DNA from 2 places in the Pseudoalteromonas sp. CR1 genome. Region 1 is predicted to be linked to the other one. Evidence: riboswitches for the same ligand, from Rfam matches in the RefSeq annotation. Region 1 holds a riboswitch; the other holds the start of a gene.
The links. Region 1 has a riboswitch for cobalamin ahead of KZZ04_RS07375 (ABC transporter ATP-binding protein). Riboswitches for the same ligand answer to the same signal wherever they lie in the genome.
Positions count from the first base shown of each region.

Region 2: it holds a riboswitch for cobalamin, as region 1 does, so the genes downstream of both, KZZ04_RS14270 (TonB-dependent receptor) here and KZZ04_RS07375 (ABC transporter ATP-binding protein) in region 1, are expected to answer to the same signal.

Region 1 is NZ_JAHXRM010000006.1:63,184-72,307, reverse strand. It holds gene recQ (DNA helicase RecQ) at 1-1,141, opposite strand, end outside; gene KZZ04_RS07405 (thioesterase family protein) at 1,249-1,704, shown strand; gene rarD (EamA family transporter RarD) at 1,756-2,676, shown strand; gene KZZ04_RS07395 (diguanylate cyclase) at 2,685-3,920, opposite strand; gene KZZ04_RS07390 (DUF413 domain-containing protein) at 4,006-4,380, opposite strand; gene KZZ04_RS07385 (LysR family transcriptional regulator) at 4,472-5,326, shown strand; gene KZZ04_RS07380 (porin) at 5,512-6,441, shown strand; cobalamin riboswitch at 6,754-6,893, shown strand; gene KZZ04_RS07375 (ABC transporter ATP-binding protein) at 6,969-7,769, shown strand; gene KZZ04_RS07370 (iron ABC transporter permease) at 7,771-8,775, shown strand; gene KZZ04_RS07365 (cobyric acid synthase) at 8,778-9,124, shown strand, end outside.
Region 2 is NZ_JAHXRM010000016.1:53,908-63,031, reverse strand. It holds gene msrA (peptide-methionine (S)-S-oxide reductase MsrA) at 1-170, shown strand, start outside; gene KZZ04_RS14270 (TonB-dependent receptor) at 216-2,042, opposite strand; cobalamin riboswitch at 2,075-2,238, opposite strand; gene KZZ04_RS14265 (YajQ family cyclic di-GMP-binding protein) at 2,415-2,897, opposite strand; gene KZZ04_RS14260 (VanZ family protein) at 3,051-3,401, shown strand; gene KZZ04_RS14255 (ketopantoate reductase family protein) at 3,394-4,296, shown strand; gene thiI (tRNA uracil 4-sulfurtransferase ThiI) at 4,343-5,800, opposite strand; gene KZZ04_RS14245 (TetR/AcrR family transcriptional regulator) at 5,899-6,552, opposite strand; gene coaD (pantetheine-phosphate adenylyltransferase) at 6,876-7,367, shown strand; gene KZZ04_RS14235 (hypothetical protein) at 7,428-7,943, opposite strand; gene KZZ04_RS14230 (hypothetical protein) at 7,940-8,473, opposite strand; gene KZZ04_RS14225 (hypothetical protein) at 8,473-8,979, opposite strand; gene KZZ04_RS14220 (hypothetical protein) at 9,004-9,124, opposite strand, start outside.

The sequences.
Region 1 (9,124 bases):
TTTGCGCCTCAGCAAAGCTTGCCATAGCATTAAAGCGTTGCTCTTCTACTCTTCGACGTTGTTCATCGTCAATGTCTTCAAAAAATCGCCTTACACGGCCTATATCGGCAGGATCAAAGTACATGATTGCTTCTGCGGCTAAGCCGTCGCGTCCTGCTCTGCCTGTTTCTTGATAGTACGCTTCTATGCTTTTAGGTATGTCGTAATGCAGTACAAAGCGTACATTGGGTTTGTTTATACCCATACCAAAAGCCACAGTAGCAACGACTATTTGGATATCATCACGGGCAAACCCTGTTTGCACAAACTGGCGTTGTTCATTACTCATACCTGCATGGTAAGCGGCTGCATTAAGGCCTGCATCGGCCAGCTTTTCTGCTATGTCGTCAACACGCTTTCGACTAGTGCAATAAATAATGCCACTTTGGTTTTTTTGTTCTTTTAGGTAGCGCAACAGTTGCACCATAGGTTTAAATTTCTCTTCTATGGTGTAACGAATATTAGGTCTGTCGAAACTGCCAGTGTGAATGTAAGGCTGCTGAAGTTTTAACTGTTCAACAATATCAAAGCGTGTGGCTTTATCTGCGGTGGCGGTCAGGGCCATCATAGGCACGTGAGCAAAACGCTGCTTAAGTTCGTTTAAGCGAAAATAATGCGGCCTAAAATCATGCCCCCAATGCGACACACAATGCGCTTCGTCAATGGCAAATAAGCTTATTTTTAAATGCGATAATCGCTCTAAAAAGTCACGTTGTAATACTTTCTCTGGGGCTACATATAATAGTTTAATAAGCCCTTGGTGAAGTTGCTGATAAACTGACTGCTGTTCTTCGCGTGCTAGGCTGTTATTCACATAAGCCGCTTTTACACCTAAAGCTTGAAGCTGCGCAACTTGATCTTGCATAAGTGAAATAAGTGGTGAGATAACAATAGTAACCCCTTCAAGAACTAATGCCGGAATTTGATAACACACAGATTTCCCGCCACCAGTGGGTAGCAAAACAAGTGTGTCCTGACCATTTAAAGCGGCATCAATAACGGCTTTTTGGCCATCTCGAAATTCGCTGTAACCAAACACTTGTTTGAGGACAGTCTCGGGTTTTCGCACTAACGTGCTTGAAGGAAGCGTAGATGTATTCATTGGCGGGTATTTTAGTGTTTTTTTTATAAGATGTCTTTAGCTTTACGCTCGTAGTTTTACACAAGGTATGTTTTACTCGTTGTACCTATTAATTTCAGAGAATAATAATGAATAAAGAAATGTTAATTGAACAAGTGGGTGCGCTATTTGTAAATGGCATGCCGTTTAATCAATTTTTAAATATATCGGTAGAATCACTTAGCCCAGAACAAGCTAAAATTACATTTCCCTGGCAGGATGTTTTTATAGGTAACCCAGCTCAAAAAATTCTTCATGGTGGGATTATTTCAGCCGTACTTGATAACGTAGGCGGCATGCTTGCAGCGGCCAGTGTGATAGACAAGCTAACCGATTTAGATATGAACAGTGTGCAAAAAAAATTAGCAACACTTGGCACTATTGATTTACGCACTGATTATTTGCGCCCGGGAAAAGGGGATGTGTTTACCGCCAGTGCCACGCTTATTCGTTCAGGTAATAAAGTGTGCGTGTGCAGAATGGAATTACATAACGAGCAATCAGTGCAAATAGCTTTTGGAACAGGCACGTATTTAGTTGGATAAAATCTGTTAGGCGAGTAAACTGGCGACCTTTTAAATCACTAAGTGTTTACTATGCCAATTGTTACCGAGCAGCGTAAAGGCGCAATTTTTGCTTGTCTTGCTTTTGTTATGTGGGGTCTTGCCCCCATTTATTTCAAGTTAATCCAACATGTGACCGCATTTGAAATCTTAATGCATCGTGTGGTGTGGTCAGTCGTATTTTTAATTTTAGTGGTGAGTGTTTTAAAGTACTGGCGTAAAATTAAGCACATTATAATACAGCCTAAGCTGATGCTAATGTTAGTTATTACCTCTGGTTTACTTGGTTTTAACTGGGGTTTATTTATATGGGCGATTAACAATAACCATATGCTTGATGCAAGTTTAGGTTATTACATAAATCCGCTTTTAAATGTTTTGTTAGGCATGCTTTTTTTAGGTGAGCGCCTCCGAAAATTTCAAGGGGTTGCTGTTGGGTTGGCATTCTCTGGGGTGATACTTCAATTAGTAAGCTTTGGCTCGTTTCCTGTGGTGGCCTTTTCACTTGCTATATCGTTTGCACTGTATGGCCTATTACGAAAAAAGCTGCCTGTTGAGGCGTTACCCGGTATATTACTCGAGGCATTAATATTATTGCCAGTAGCACTGGTTTACTGGTGGATGATGACACCTTCTGCTACATCAAGTTTGCCTAATAACGATTGGCTTACCAACTTATTACTTATAAGCGCAGGCATTGTTACCACACTACCGCTGCTTTGCTTTACAGGTGCGGCTAAACGCCTGCAATATACAACCCTTGGCTTTTTCCAATACATTGGGCCTAGTTTAATGTTTATACTTGCTGTGGTGTTTTACGATGAGGTATTTGATACTGAAAGGCTTATTACCTTTGCGTGTATTTGGAGTGCACTGGCTATTTTTAGTTGGGATTCTTACCATCAATCACGTAAGCGTAAAAAAGCGGCCATTACAGCCGCCGAAATTGCTTAAATTTTAGTTTAACTGACTACCTTATTTCGGCCGGATTCTTTCGCCTCGTAAAGTTTTTGGTCGGCCTGTTTTAATAACGTATCCATTTGATAAACAGGCCCTGTAGAAAAGCCTATTGAAATAGTCAGTTTTATTTTGTCTTTACTAAATTCTTGGCTGTTATTCTCTACAAAATACCTAAACCCTTCGAGTCGTTTAAGCGCTTCTTGCGGGGTTTCATCTGCAAAATAAACAGCAAATTCTTCGCCACCTAAACGCGCAACTAAATATTTTTCAAAGTATTTTTTAAGGCAGATAGCCAGCCCTTTTAAAACCTGGTCGCCTGCATCATGGCCATAAGTGTCGTTAATAGATTTAAAGTGATCTATATCAATCATGGCCAGCGCGCCGTTTACCTTTTTGAGACTGAGCTCTTTAAGAGAGTTATTTGCTTGCTCAAAGAAATAACGACGATTAGGGAGGTCAGTTAGGTAATCTGTGTTGGCTTGGCGTTTTATTGTCGCTATTTGTTCAAGCATGCCAACGTTTTGGCTTAGCCTGCAATAAAACTCTTCGTTATTAAACGGTTTATGCAGGTAATCGTTTGCACCATTTTTTAGGAATAAGCTTGATAGCTCAGATGAATCAGCGCCAGAAATACCAATAATTGCCTTTTCATCGTTACTGTAAATTCTGCGAATTTCGCTACACAACTCATCGCCGTTCATATTGGGCATTTCGTTGTCGGTAATGATCACTGAGATATCGGGTGAGTTAGCAAGAACTTCTAGTGCTTTTTTTCCATCTTCAGCTTCAGATACTTGATATTTGTGACGTAACAATAAGCTCACAACATAGTGGCGGGTAGATATAGAGTCATCAACAACTAGTACTTTTACATTTTCATTGCGAGGTAAACGTTTTAACTGTTTTTCAAGATATTGATAGGCCTGTTTATTTTCTTTTATTATATAGTCAATAATAGGGTACTTTTCTACCATGTTACGCGTTTTTTTATCTATATTTCCCGTCATAACAATGGTAGGAATTTCAGCGTCAACGGTGCAGGTAATCGCTTCACCCATTGGTGCGTCAGGCAAAATAAAATCAACAACCGCACAAAAATAATCGTTTTGACTAATCAATACTTTTGTTTGTGCTAACGTTTCTGCTACATCTACCTCGTAGCCTACCTTTAGCGCTATGTGTTTTTGCACAAGCGCTATAGCAGGTGTATCTTCAACTATTAATATCTTTCGCTTCACGGAACACCTAAATCATATTATGCAAAAATGCTGCTTAATACATGTTGTAACCGTAAAAGCGCCAAAAAGCAAATTGGTTACGTGTTTATAAGCTGTCAGATTCTGAATAACTTTCATGATTTATTGGCGCAGGGCTCGATATTTTAGAGCGCCCAAACAAGGTATGAAACTTCGTTTTACACGTCGTAAGCTTTAGGTATTTTAGCCATGCTCGCTCAATCGGATTAGTTGGTTCTTGTGAGCCAGTTACTACGGCTACAAAATTTTCTTGGTGCTCATTTTGTGGTTCAATCGTCTTACTATATAAACCTTTTAAAACAATGCCATGTTGTTCTAGTATACTGGCTTCTAATAAGGTGAAATTTCCGCTGCGGCTAAAACCACGTGGAAAATTTTGATCATCATAAAATTGACGTTGGCTAACAAATGCTTGGCGTAGTAATGAAATGTTAATGCTCATAGCTATATCCTCATACCCTATTAATTAGTTGGAGTATGATGCAAGTTTGGCAATTTTTTAAACAAGTTATTTTTATCGTGAGGATAAAAAAGTGGATATCGATTTATTAAAAACATTTGTTGAAGTAGTGCGCACGCGTCATTTCGGTAAAGCCGCAGAAAACCTATATATAACGCAGTCGGCGGTAAGCTTTCGTATTCGCCAATTAGAGCAAGGACTTGGCGTTAATTTATTTATTCGCCAGCGTAATAATATTCAATTAACAGCGCCTGGTGAGCGGTTATTACCTCACGCGCAAATGATCATAACCGGTATGCAGCGCGCGAAGGTAGATGTGGCCCTTGCCGACAACATGCATAAACAAATTAGCTTAGCGGGCACCCCTAATATCTGGGATGCTTTTTTGCAGTTTGGTATTACTAATATCGTGTCGGCTATGCCGGGAGTGTCTTTGGTGGCTGAAGTTAAAGCCCAACAAGAAAGTACGCGATTATTGCTTGAGCGCACGCTTGATTTGGCCATTTTATTCGATCCACCAAAAGTGGATGAGTTAGTTGTTGAGCGTATTTGTGAACTACCTATTATTCCTGTGAGTGGGTATGACACGGCAACAAACGAGAATTTTTTTGATAATCAGTACGTGTATGTTGACTGGGGGACGACATTTTCGCTTTGGCATGCACGCCAGTTTACCGGTAAAACCCCTCCTTACTTTAGAACAAGCACCGGCCGAATTGCACTCGATTTAATTTTGCAATGTGGTGGCAGTGCATTTATTCCTCATGTTTTAGTAGAGCAACATTTAGAAAATGGTGAATTATTTCATGTAAAAAACGTAGAAAATACGTCAAGAGATATATTTGTAGCCTACCATAGAGATAACGAGCAAAAGGAACTAATAGAAACACTAATAAATTTACTTCCTACTATTGAGCTTAACGCTTAAACGTTGGAGGTTAAGTGGGTACATATTTGCTTGATTAGTGTTCGTGTCCTTTTGATTTCAAAAATAATGCAGTTTTATTAACTTTAAAAGTCAAAAATATTTCATTTGTAATATTTCTGTCATTTAGTGGTGACAAACTGCAGTCGTTTTAAAAATTAGTCTTTTGTGATTATCGAGGAAATAACATGAAATTTGTAAAATCGAGCTTATGTGTCGCTTTGCTAAGTGGTTTATCTTTTAATGTACTTGCAGACGTGGATGTTTACGGTAAAGCAAATGTAACTGTGCAGTCTACAGATGACGGTGAAGGGTCGTTTACTGAAATTAAAAGTAACGCATCTCGCTTTGGTCTTAAAGGTTCTGAAAAAATTACCGATGGCTTAGAAGCAGTTTATAAGTTTGAGTTTCAAGTTGATGTAACTGATGCAGACTCAAAAGGCGACGACGATAATATTTCTGCGCGTAACCAATACGTTGGTGTTAAAGGCTCATTTGGTCAGGTAGTAGTGGGTCGTAACGACACGGCGTTTAAACAAGCGCAAGGTAAACTCGATTTATTTAATGACCTTGAAGGCGATATTAAAAACGTATTCAAAGGTGAAAACCGTTTAGGTGATTCAATTTCTTATGCGTCAAACTCATACGAAGGCTTTAAAGTACTTGCTACTTTTATTGCTGAAGATGATGTAGATGCAGATAACGGTTATTCAATGGCTGTAACATACGGTGATTCAGCGCTTAAAAAGAGTGCAATTTATGCCTCAATTGCAGCTGACAGCGAAGTAAACGGTTATGATGTAGTGCGCGCATCAATCCAGGGTAAAGTTGAAGACTTTAAACTAGGTGCTATGTACCAAACTCAAGAAAAAGTAGACGGTTCAGCTGAAGGTGACGGTTACTTATTAAATGCGGCATACAGCATGGGTAAAAATACATTTAAGGTTCAGTATCAGGCAATGGACTTTGACGATAGCGATGATAAAACAGCTATTTCGGTTGGTGTTGATCACAAGCTTAACAAAAACATTAAAGTATTTGGCTTTTACTCAAGCTTTGATATGGACAACAACGTAGACCAAGATTACTTAGGTTTAGGTATGGAATATAAGTTTTAACGGCAGGACGTGTTGAACTTTGGTGGTTGAATTTCCAGCAGTATGTTTGGTTTTTAGGCAAGGCAGAGCCTGTGCAATGTGGTTATTCCCCATAAATAGGCGATAACGTAGCATAAATACCAAACATGCGCTGCCCTCTGGGTTCTTTCTAGGGACTATTAACTCTTTGTTGCTCGGTTTTTACTTAGCCCACTAGGTTACAAACCTCGCGCCGCGATTTAATCGCCCCTAGATTGAACAAATTTAAATCCACAAAGGTCAACACGCCCTAGTTAAAACACTCCCTTTTTAACCGCGCTGTTATTAGCGCGGTTTTTTTTGCTTTAAATTATTTACTTACCCGCCCATAATAGAGCTTCATTTGGAATGAGGTGCAATTCCTCAACTGTTCCCGCAACTGTAATTAGCACTTTGCTTTAAGTCAGATACAAATCAATTTTTAATGAGCGGGCCTACTCATGCTAATTTTAATGTACTCCTTTTTGGTCGTTGCATTACAAGTGGGTACTCGTGTCTAGGACAGAGTATTGCAAACTAAAGCACCATTATTAAGCGTTCAAAACCTCTCGTGGGGAATAGCAAATAAATCTATTCTCAAACATATTAATGTGCAAATACCCGCAGGTAAATTTGTTGGCTTAATAGGGCCCAATGGTGCAGGTAAATCGAGTTTACTGCGTTGTTTATATCGTTTTAATAAGCCAAGCGAAGGGGTTGTAGAGTTTAATAACCGAGATATTTGGCAGCTCAAAAGTGACGAATATGCAAAGTGCGTTGCTGTTGTTTTGCAAGAAGCACCATCGCATTTTAACTTGTCGTTATTTGATGTTGTGGCGCTTGGCCTCACTCCTCATAAATCGTTATTTAGCTCTACATCGCAAAGCGAAAAAACACAGATCACTCAAGCTATAAAAACGGTAGGGCTTGAGCAGCACACCAATCAAAATTTTGAATCGCTCTCTGGAGGAGAAAAACAACGCGCACTCATTGCACGTGCTATTGTTCAGCAACCTCAACTGTTAATAATGGATGAACCCACTAGCCACCTTGATGTTAAGTACCAAATACAGGTTATGGAATTGGCAAAGTCTCTAGGTGTTACGGTGTTTGCTTCATTTCATGATCTTAATTTAGCCGCGGCTCTTTGCGATGAGCTCGTAGTCATTAAAAACGGAGAAATAACGCATACCGGTTCGCCCGCAGAAGTACTCACTGAGCACATGCTTGATGATGTATTTGGTGTATGCGCACAGATAAATAGCCACCCACAAGAATCTCAGCTTGGCAAAAGCACACCTCATATTACTTATTTTTATGGTTATAAATAACATGCTGGCCTCTCGATTTCGCCATTCTGCGGCGCTATTTATGTTTATTGTCATTGCTACAGTAAGTCTGTTTTTAGCTTTGAGCTTTGGCGCAACAGATACGTCAATAAACGATGTATTTAACAGTCTTGTGCATTTTAATGATTCGTCACTGACCAGCCGTATTATTTTTGAATTAAGAGTGCCGCGCACATTATTGGCGTTTTTGGCCGGTGCAGGTTTAGCTATTGCGGGGCTAATTTTACAAACTGTGACACGTAACCCATTAGCCGATCCCTATTTATTTGGTATATCGTCAGGTGCTTCGTTTGGTGTAGTTATCCTTATGGCATTTGTGGGTATTAGCGCGGGCGTTGCCCTTTCTGCGGCGGCGCTACTAGGTAGTTTATTAGCAATGAGCTTGCTTATATTAATAGCCACAAGGCAACAAGGTGGGCAGGTTGAATCGATGTTGTTAGCTGGTGTTGCACTCTCATTTTTATTTAGTGCATTTACTAGTTTGTTACTTTATTGGAGTGAGCCGCAAGCCGTTGCCGCTATTTTATTTTGGACCTTGGGTAGTTTTGCACGTGCGCAGTGGGCAACACTATGGATACCATTTTTAGTGATTACATTGTGTACCTGCGTAATGATTAGCTTTAGGCGCCAACTTAATGCCATGTTATTAGGTGATGAAAGTGCCATAACTCTTGGTGTTAAAGTGAAACGATTTAGGTTACTGATGCTAATTTTAAGCTCATTAATAACCGCTGTGCTGGTGGCAATGTGTGGTGGTATTGGTTTTGTTGGGTTAATGGTGCCACACATTGTGCGCTTTTTTATCTCGCAGGGAACCGTCGCAGGGCTATTAATAACAAGCTTAGCAGGAGGCACATTTATGGTATGGGTCGATGTACTGTCACGTTCTTTACTACAAAATCAAGAGCTACCTGTTGGGGTGATCACGGCCGCTGTGGGGAGTGCGTTTTTCTTAAGTTTACTCTTTTTTAGAAAGTCGAAGGTATAGCCATGAAAACGCTTATGATACAAGGCACGACCTCTGATGCAGGAAAAAGCACCCTAGTGGCTGCGCTTTGTCGAGTATTTGCAAATCAAGGTATAAAAGTCGCACCGTTTAAGCCACAAAATATGGCACTTAATAGCGCAGTGACAAACGACGGTGGCGAAATTGGCCGAGCACAAGCTTTGCAAGCTATTGCTGCTAGAGTTGAGCCCGAAACTGACTTTAATCCCATATTACTTAAACCCAATAGCGACACTGGCGCGCAAGTTATTATTCATGGTAAAGCGATTAGCAACATGGAAGCGGGTAAATACCACGATTATAAAAAAGTCGCTATGGATGCCGTCATTAC
Region 2 (9,124 bases), on a different contig from region 1:
TTAGTGAGCCAATTGTAACCGAAGTAAGCCCGGTAACAACTTACTATCCTGCTGAGCACTATCATCAAGATTACTACAACGAAAACCCGCAACAGGGCTATTGCAGTATGTTAATCGCGCCAAAATTACACAAGTTTGAAACCGTATTTAAAGAGTTTTTAGCTGAGTAAAAATACAAAAAAGCCCGGCAAAACCGGGCTTTCTGTTTAGATTATTTAAAACTGGTAATCTATACCAGCAAAAAAGCGGCGCTCTGGCGTGTTGTAGTAATACACCTGCCCTGTTGTAAAATCAGCGTTAGAATCGACTGCGTTGTACTCTTTATCAAATAAGTTTTCAATACGAAGTGATACCGTAACCTCATCGTTTACTTGGTAATTGCTCGCTAAATTCCAAAGCGTATAAGACCCTAATTGTGAAACAGCCCCTGCTCGCTCACCGCGATATTGCATTGCTAGGCTTGTATCAAATGCACCAAACTGTTTTGCAAGCTCCCAATTAAGCGTTCGCTTAGCAACGTTTCTAAGCGCTTCGCCAGTTTCTTTATCTTCTGCACTTAAGTAAGCAAAATTCACATTACTATCAAAGCCAAAAATTTGATTAATCAGGCTAAACTCTACACCTTCATATTGAGCCTCATTAATATTGGTGAGTGCAAAATTAGTATCGTAAGCAATTTTATCTTCAATTTCATTTCTAAAAATAGCGACATCAATACGTGCAGTTTCAAAGTCAATGTTTAAGCCAAGCTCGCGATTTACTGACGTTTCGGGTTGAAGGTTAGCATTGCCGTAAAGTGGAAAATATAAATCATTAAAAGTAGGCGCTTTAAAGCCCGTGCTTTGGCTTATTCTAAATGTAGCGTTTTCGGATAAGTGATAACCTGCCGCCGCGGTATACGTTGTTTCATTACCAAATTGCTCATCGTCATCTTGACGAACGGTTAAATTAGCAAGCAACTCATCCGCATCGTAATATGCGCCAACAAATACCGCTAATACATCGCGCTCTTGCACTTCAAACGTGGTGGAGCTTTGTGACACGTCATCGTTGTACCAATTAATACCACCACTAATGTTTAACGTGTCGTTTAAGCGATATTGGCCGTTGTAATCAATTTGTGAGCGCTTAGTAATAAAAGTACTTGTTGTTGGCCCTTGAGAAAAATCAACATAACGGTTGTCTGAATCATCCGTTGCAAATGCAATATCAATGCTGTGTGTTTGATTGTTATAGTCTTTATTCCAACCAGCCGAAAGCTGGTAATTTTTAAAATCACCTCGCTCAATCGTACTATCGGCAGGACTAAAGCGGCTGTCGTAATCAGCAAAGCCTTCACTGTATTGCCCTAGTAACTTAAAGTCGCCGTAGTGCGCATCGGTATAATTTACTTTAAAGCCAAGGTTTTTGTTTTCAAAGCCGTCTTCATCGGGGGCAACACCTTGCAGTACATCAAAGTTATCTGTTTTTTCAAACCCAGCATTAAAAGCCGTTGTCAGCTCACCTGTTTTTATAGAGCCAGCAAGCTGGTAGTCTTGATATGAATCAGACCCAAACGTAGCACTAACAGAAAGGTTATCTGACTCGCGCGTTATAATATTAATAACCCCCGCTAGCGCATCAGAGCCATACACTGCTGCACGTGAACCTTTTATTATTTCAATGCGCTCAATACTGTTTAATGGCACATTGCTTAATGCTTTTTGACCAAGCGTTGCCGAACCGGTGCGTACACCGTCTATTAAAATTAGCGTATCACCTGACCCCGTACCGCGCAGTGAAACACCGGCATTTTGACCAAAACCGCCGTTAGGGTTAACCTGAAAGCCAACTTGAGAGGTTAATAGCGTTGGTAAGTCGCGAACATTACTGGCTTCTATATCATCACGAGTTATAACATTTACGCTCGCTAATACATTAGTAATTGATTGTTCAAACTTATTAGCGGTTACCGTAATGGTTTCGATTGATTGCTCTGCAGCAGATACAGATAGTGACAGCGCAGCAGTAATTGCAACGCCAAGAGTTGTTTTATTTAACATGATGTTCCCCTTCTTTGCCCACCGCAAAGAACTAAGTAAGATTACATCAAGGCCGGTCTCCGGACTCAGTAAGTACATAGCTTTATGCATTACTTTACCGTTGCGGGGGCAGTGTTGGGATTGTAGTCATCATGAAAACGCACCAACTTCCCGATTATCTTATTAAAAAAATCAAACCATTGAAAAAATTAATAAGCACCTTGAAAATAGGCCGCTATTGTGAGGAGTTTAATAAAAAATGTCAATGGACGTCTATACAGCTAAAAAAGATTTAGCATATTTAAACGAATTTAAATAGCTCATAAAAAAGCCAAATAACTATCGCGGCTATTTGGCTTTTTACTTATAAAGCGCCCAAAAAGGCCTTTATAATTAATCGCGGAAGTTTTTAAACTGAAATGGCTGACCTAAATCGGCAGTACGCACCACTTGCATCGCAGCTTGTAAGTCATCACGCTTTTTACCCGTTACGCGCACTTCTTCGCCTTGAATAGCCGCTTGCACTTTTACTTTAGAATCTTTGATGGCTTTAACTATTTTTTTAGCCATATCTTTTTCAATACCTTGCTTAAGCGCAACGTTACGAAAAACATTTTTACCCGCACGGCTAATGTCTTGAAGCTCTAGGCTAGCTACATCCATACCACGCTTAGAAACTTTACCGGCTAAAATATCAAACAACTGCATAACCTGTGAATCAGCTTCAGCTTTAAGTTTAATTGTTTTGTCGTTTAGCTCAATAGATGCATCAACACCTCTAAAGTCAAAGCGAGTCTCAAGTTCACGGTTTGCGTTATCAACCGCATTTTGTGCTTCGTTCATTTCTACTTCAGATACAATATCAAATGAAGGCATTGGTTTTCTCCTAACTATTCAATCTTAATTTTTATGACGCAATTATAACGCTAAAACTATAAATCTTTACATTTTTCTGCATCTTGTTCAGGTGCGATACTCATTTAGTTTGATATACTCAAGTTTCTTTTTTAAGCGACTCTAGGATTTTACGTGACAAGGCGTGTTTACCAAGCAGTTTTTTTGCTCAGCATCGTGGCGTTTACTTTTTTATTTGCCAAAGAAATAAAAGGCGCAGCTAACCTATTTCCACACATTGATAAAGTAGCCCATTTTGGGATTTTTTTTGTGCTTGCCGTTATTATGGATAAAGCGTTTAAGCTTCCTTTATACGCACAAGTTTTATTATTAGCCGGTTACGGTGCATCAATTGAAATAATGCAAGATGCACTTCCCTATAGGCAAGCCTCTATTGGCGATTTTATAGCTGATTTTGCGGGTGCTGCTAGCTACTTTTTACTAAGAGTAATTTTTACTCCTCGCAAAAAGAATCCCTATGACTAACATTTTAATTATAGGTGATGGCGCTATAGGCCTATTAATGAGTCACTTTTTAAGTAAAGAAAATACGGTACATGTTTTAACACGCAAGCCAACCTGCAATACCCGTTTTTATAGCCGTAAAAATGCCCCGTCACATAAAATTAATGCACGCTTTATTAATTTAGGTGAACTGGCGCAGCAACCTAGTTATGATATTGTTATTTTTACGGTTAAAGCTTTTCAGGTTCAAGACGCGTTTGCACAAGTAAAACCTTATCTTGCTGCAAATTCAATATTAGTAATTTCTCATAATGGGATGGGAAATATTGAAGAGCTAATGCCTCAGTTACACACTCAGCAAGCACTTTACTTTTTAACCACCAGCATGGCCGGATTTAAGTCTAATCCGTACATTGTGCAACATACCGGTGAAGGGCAAAGCGTGATTGGTGGCTGTAACAACCTCGCAGTTAAAAACCCACAATGTATATCACCACTACTCCAAGCAATCCCAAACTTAAAAGTAGTTAATAACATTGAGCAGCTTCGCTTTGAAAAGCTACTGGTTAATGTGGCTATTAACCCGCTAACTGCGCTTCATAATATAAAAAATGGCCAATTACGCGCTCCTATATTTAGCGCAACTATAATGAGCTTGCTCTATGAGGGCTGCAGAGTTGCTAACGCGCAAGGGTTAAATATCGCTTTAGCTGATGCGTTAAATAATGCTTACACCGTAATGGCACTTACCGCTGAAAATTATTCGTCAATGCAACAAGATATTGCTAATAACAGACCAACAGAAATAATGGCCATTTGTGGGTATATTAGCGAGCAAGGCAAACGCTACAACATTAATACCCCTACAAATAATGAGCTACTTGCTAAAATTCAGGCAAAAAAAAGCGTGGTATAAACCACGCTTTCATAAACTATTAACCCGTAACTTACTAACTTATTTCTTAAGGGCGATACACTTTAACTGCTGTAAATCCTTGCTCGTGTAAAATAAGCGCTTGCAACTGGCTCATTACACCTCTATCGCAATACAGGTAATAGTCTTTATCTTTTGGTAGATCGCCAAATTTAGTAGCTAAGCGGAAAAACGGTAAGTGGATTACTTCAATACCTTCAATTTCAAGCGGCGCGGCGTCTTCTTCTTCTGGTGAACGAATATCAACAACCACAGAGCCAGGCGGTAAATCGGCAACCGATTCAGCCTCTTTTAGCTCTTGCTTGGCTTCTACGTCGATATCACGAACATCCATAACACGCGCATTATCTATAACGGTATCAAGTACATCAAAGTCGAACTTTTCTTCTTCGCCTTTAATCACGTCTATTTTTGCTTTTACCGTTGGCTTTTTAGATATAACACCACAGTATTCTGGCATAGTTTCAGCCATTTCAGCGGTACCAATTTGGCGCGCAATATTAATAATCTCTTGCTTATCGTGCTGAATAAGCGGGCGTAAAATAAGCGTTTCGGTTACGCGGTCAATAACACTTAAGTTAGCTAACGTTTGGCTAGACACCTGCCCAATACTCTCACCCGTTACAAGTGCTTGAATATTTAGCTTTTCAGCCACAGCGCTACCCGCACGCATCATCATACGTTTAAGGACAACGCCCATTTGGCTGTTTTCAACATTTTCTAAAATTTCGGCAACAACAGGTTCAAAGTCTACCGTTATAAATTTGACTTTGTGGGTAGAGCTGTACTTTTTCCATAAAAAGTAACTGGCTTGTTTAACGCCAATTTCATGGGCAGCACCACCTAAGTTGAAGAACAAAAAGTGCGTACGCGCACCTTTTCGTATCATTTGATAACTAGCAACACCGGAGTCAAACCCACCCGACATTAACGACAGCACATCTTCTTGAGTTGGCAAAGGAAAACCCGCCATACCTAAATGTGTTTGCGTAACAATATAGGCTTTATCGTCTTTGACTTCTAGGCGAATAGTCACTTCAGGGCGGCTAAGCTTTACGCGAGCACCTTCAACATGCTGATTTAAACCACCACCTACGTAACGCTCTAAATCGGTTGAGGTAAAGTCGTGTTGGCCTATACGTTTTGCACGTACGCAAAATGTTTTACCGGCGATTGTGTGGCCAATTAATTCAAAGGTTTTTTGATAAATTTCGTCCAAAGTACTAAATTCGACTTCGGTCACTTCAATAAATTGCACTATACCTGGAATGCGTTGCAAACCATCTATAAAGTCTAACCGAGTTTGCGCATCAGTTAATTTGGTAACAACTGAAATGTTATCCCAGTTGTTTCTTACTTGTACTTTTTCGTCAATACGACGCAATACAATTTTAATGTTATTTTCTAACACTTTAGTAAAGCGTTTACGAACCGAGCGGCTTTTGATAGCTATTTCGGGGTGTAGTTTGACGATAAATTTAAGCATAGTTCACTCTTAGACTGCGGGAATTCGCGCTCCCAGGCATTTGGCGCGCGATTATAGCAAAAATTTTAACGTCTAGGAAACAGCCAATAAATGAAGCGTTATGCTACTGCAGGTGCTTGCTGTGCAAGTGCCGTGTACTTTTCGCGAAGTTGGTTCATCTGTACGCTGCTTTTTTCTGTACTGTAAGCCCTAAATAAAGCCAATACTTTTAAAATACCATAATAAATATCTTGCTCAGCCAACGAACCACTGGGTCTTCGTGCTTTTATGTAAGGGGTCCAAAAGCTAACGGTTAATTTAAGTGTGTGTGCTAATTCGGTCACGTCTTGTTCGTCAATGGCGATCATGCCTTTATCTCGCAATCCCAAAATAACGTTACGAACTTGCTCTAGTAACTCAAGCTGAAAATCAATATACGCTTGTTTTAAGTCTGTATCTCTAGAGAGGATATCGCCAAGGTTGTCGTAAAAAAAGTGAAAACGCCACATAAGTTCAAATAGCGAGTCGAGATAAGCAGTTAAATGACTAAATGCATCGTCGTCTTTATCAATAGGCTTAAAATGTGTACTTAAATGATCACGGTAAAGCGCAAAAATATGGCGAATAATGTCTTCTTTATTTTTAAAATGATAATAAAGATTACCCGGGCTCATCCCTAAGCTCGATGCAATATGATTAGTTGTTATTGCACGCTCACCATTTTCATTAAACAACGAAATACTGGTGTGTATTATTTTTTCCTTGGTATTCATATGCTAATACTCAAATAGTCTACTGGCTACATTACACTCAAATTTGGATAGGCAGTATAAACAAAATTAACAATTAAAACACTCCCCTTACAACTAGATCATGTTGACCTTAATGGATTGAAAGTTATTCAACATAAAAGACGACTTAACCACAGCGCCAAGTTTGAAAGCAAAAAAGCGAGCTATAAATAACGTCATGCCTTTACGGCATATTCTCACCCTAAATAATCGCTAAAATAATACCCACTAGCTGCACCTGCTACTGGGCTGCTTTGTACTGTAAACACTGTTAAACTACGCTAAAATTATAATTTGTGAACCTTATGAACGTTACTGCAATTTACCCCGGCACTTTTGACCCACTCACTAATGGCCACACAGACCTTATACAGCGCGCTGCTAAAATGTTTGATACTGTTTTGGTTGCCGTTGCTAATAACCCAAGTAAACAGCCATGTTTTAACCTTGAAGAGCGTGTGGCGCTAGCAAACACAATATTAAGCCACCTAGATAACGTAAAAGTTATTGGTTTTTCTGGATTACTGGCCGATTTAGCACGTGATCACAATGCTCACGTACTTATTCGCGGTATAAGAGCAGTGTCTGACTTTGATTATGAATTTCAATTAGCAAACATGAATCGCCGCCTAAACCCCGATCTTGAAAGTGTATTTTTAACACCTGCTGAAAAAAATTCTTTTATTTCATCTACTTTAGTTAAAGAAGTAGCGCGTCATCAGGGTGATGTAAGCGAATTTGTAGACCCTATTATTGTAAAGGCACTTAAAGATAAAGTAGGCTGTAGTACTAATTAAGCCTAGTGAAATGCTTTACCAAAGCAAAAAATTTAGAGGTATGTAGCCTCTAGCGATACATTAACCACGTGTGGTTAGTTTTTTAGTTAACCACACCAGTTTTAATAAATCTTTATTTGTAACAATTACAACGGCCATTGTTATATCAACAAGCGGCATTACTGACCCGTAAACTCCCCATAGCCACCAATAACCGCAATATGGGTTTACTATAAAATCAACATGCATTGCCAAAAAAAGCGTTGCGTTAACAGATAACCCCCCTACCAAGTAGTAAAAGCTAACAGGGATCACTCTCCCTAGGCTGAAACGCCAAATAATAATAGCCGCGATAGTAACCGCATCAAAAATAAATAACTGTAAATGCCTAAGTGGTGTATACATATCTATGTATAAACATAAGGTGTAAGAAACCATCATAATGAATGACAGGTAAGTTCGGCTATTATCGGTTTTATTAATAGCCGCAGACAAGTTATATAAAAAAGTGAAAACAAATAGCCACGTTATAAAAATACCAAAAGGTTCAGATATTGAAACCATCATCCAAAAGTAATCTTCCAAAAAACTACTCATTGCATAGCTGCCGTTGTTTTACGACTCAACACACTATTTTTTAATTTAACCAAACCTAAAATATCTTTATTGATAATGAGTACTAAAGCCATGATTAATTCGTCAAAAGGCATCAATAGACAGTATACCCCCCATAACCACCAAAATTTGTAATTCTGATTGATTCCATTATCGATATGCATGGCCAAAAAAAGCGATGCGTTAATGCATAGCCCTAAAATTAAATAGTAAAAAGCAATGGGAGGTACTTTGACAAAGTAAAACCGCCAAATAAAAATAACGGCAATGGTAACTACATCAAAAGCTAACACCTGAAGATGAGCAGAGTATTGGCTTATATCTATATATAAACTCAAAATATAAGAAATCATCATAATTGATGAAAGTTGAGTTCGACTATTATCAGGTTTATTAATAGCCGCAGACAAATTGTATAAAAAGGTAAAAACAAATAGCCACGCAATAAAAATACCATAAAGCTCACCGATAGAGACCATAAACCAGAAGAAGTCTTCCAATCTATTCCCCATTACATAACTGCCGGTGTTTTACGATTTAGCACACTGTTTTCTAATTTAACCAAGCCTAAAATATCTTTATTAATAATTAGTACAACAGCCATTATGAAATCAACAATGAGTGTTGAAATACCGTAAACCATCCACAACCACCAATATCCACAATTTGGATTTATAATACTATCAATATGCATGGCCATAAAAAGCGATGCATTAATACACAGCCCTACAATTAAATAATAAAAGCCAATAGGGATAACTTTACCAAAGCACTTCCGCCAGATAAAAATAACGGCAATGGTGACAACATCAAAAACAAATAATTGAAGATAAGGCGCTGGTGTATAGGCGTCTATGTACAAACTCAACGTATAAGAAACCATCATAATGAATGACAGTTGAGTACGGCTATTATCAGGTTTATTAATCGCTGCAGACAGGTTATATAAAAAAGTAAAAACAAATAACCACGTAATAATTATACCTATGAGCTCACTTATTGCAGCGAGACTCCACATAAAGTCTACCAAACTACACTTTCCTTATTTCACCGGCTTTATTTTATGATTTAGTACAGTATTTTTTAATTTAACCAACCCTAAAATATCTTTATTAACAATAAGTACTACTGCCATTATGAAATCAACAATAAGTGTTGAAAAG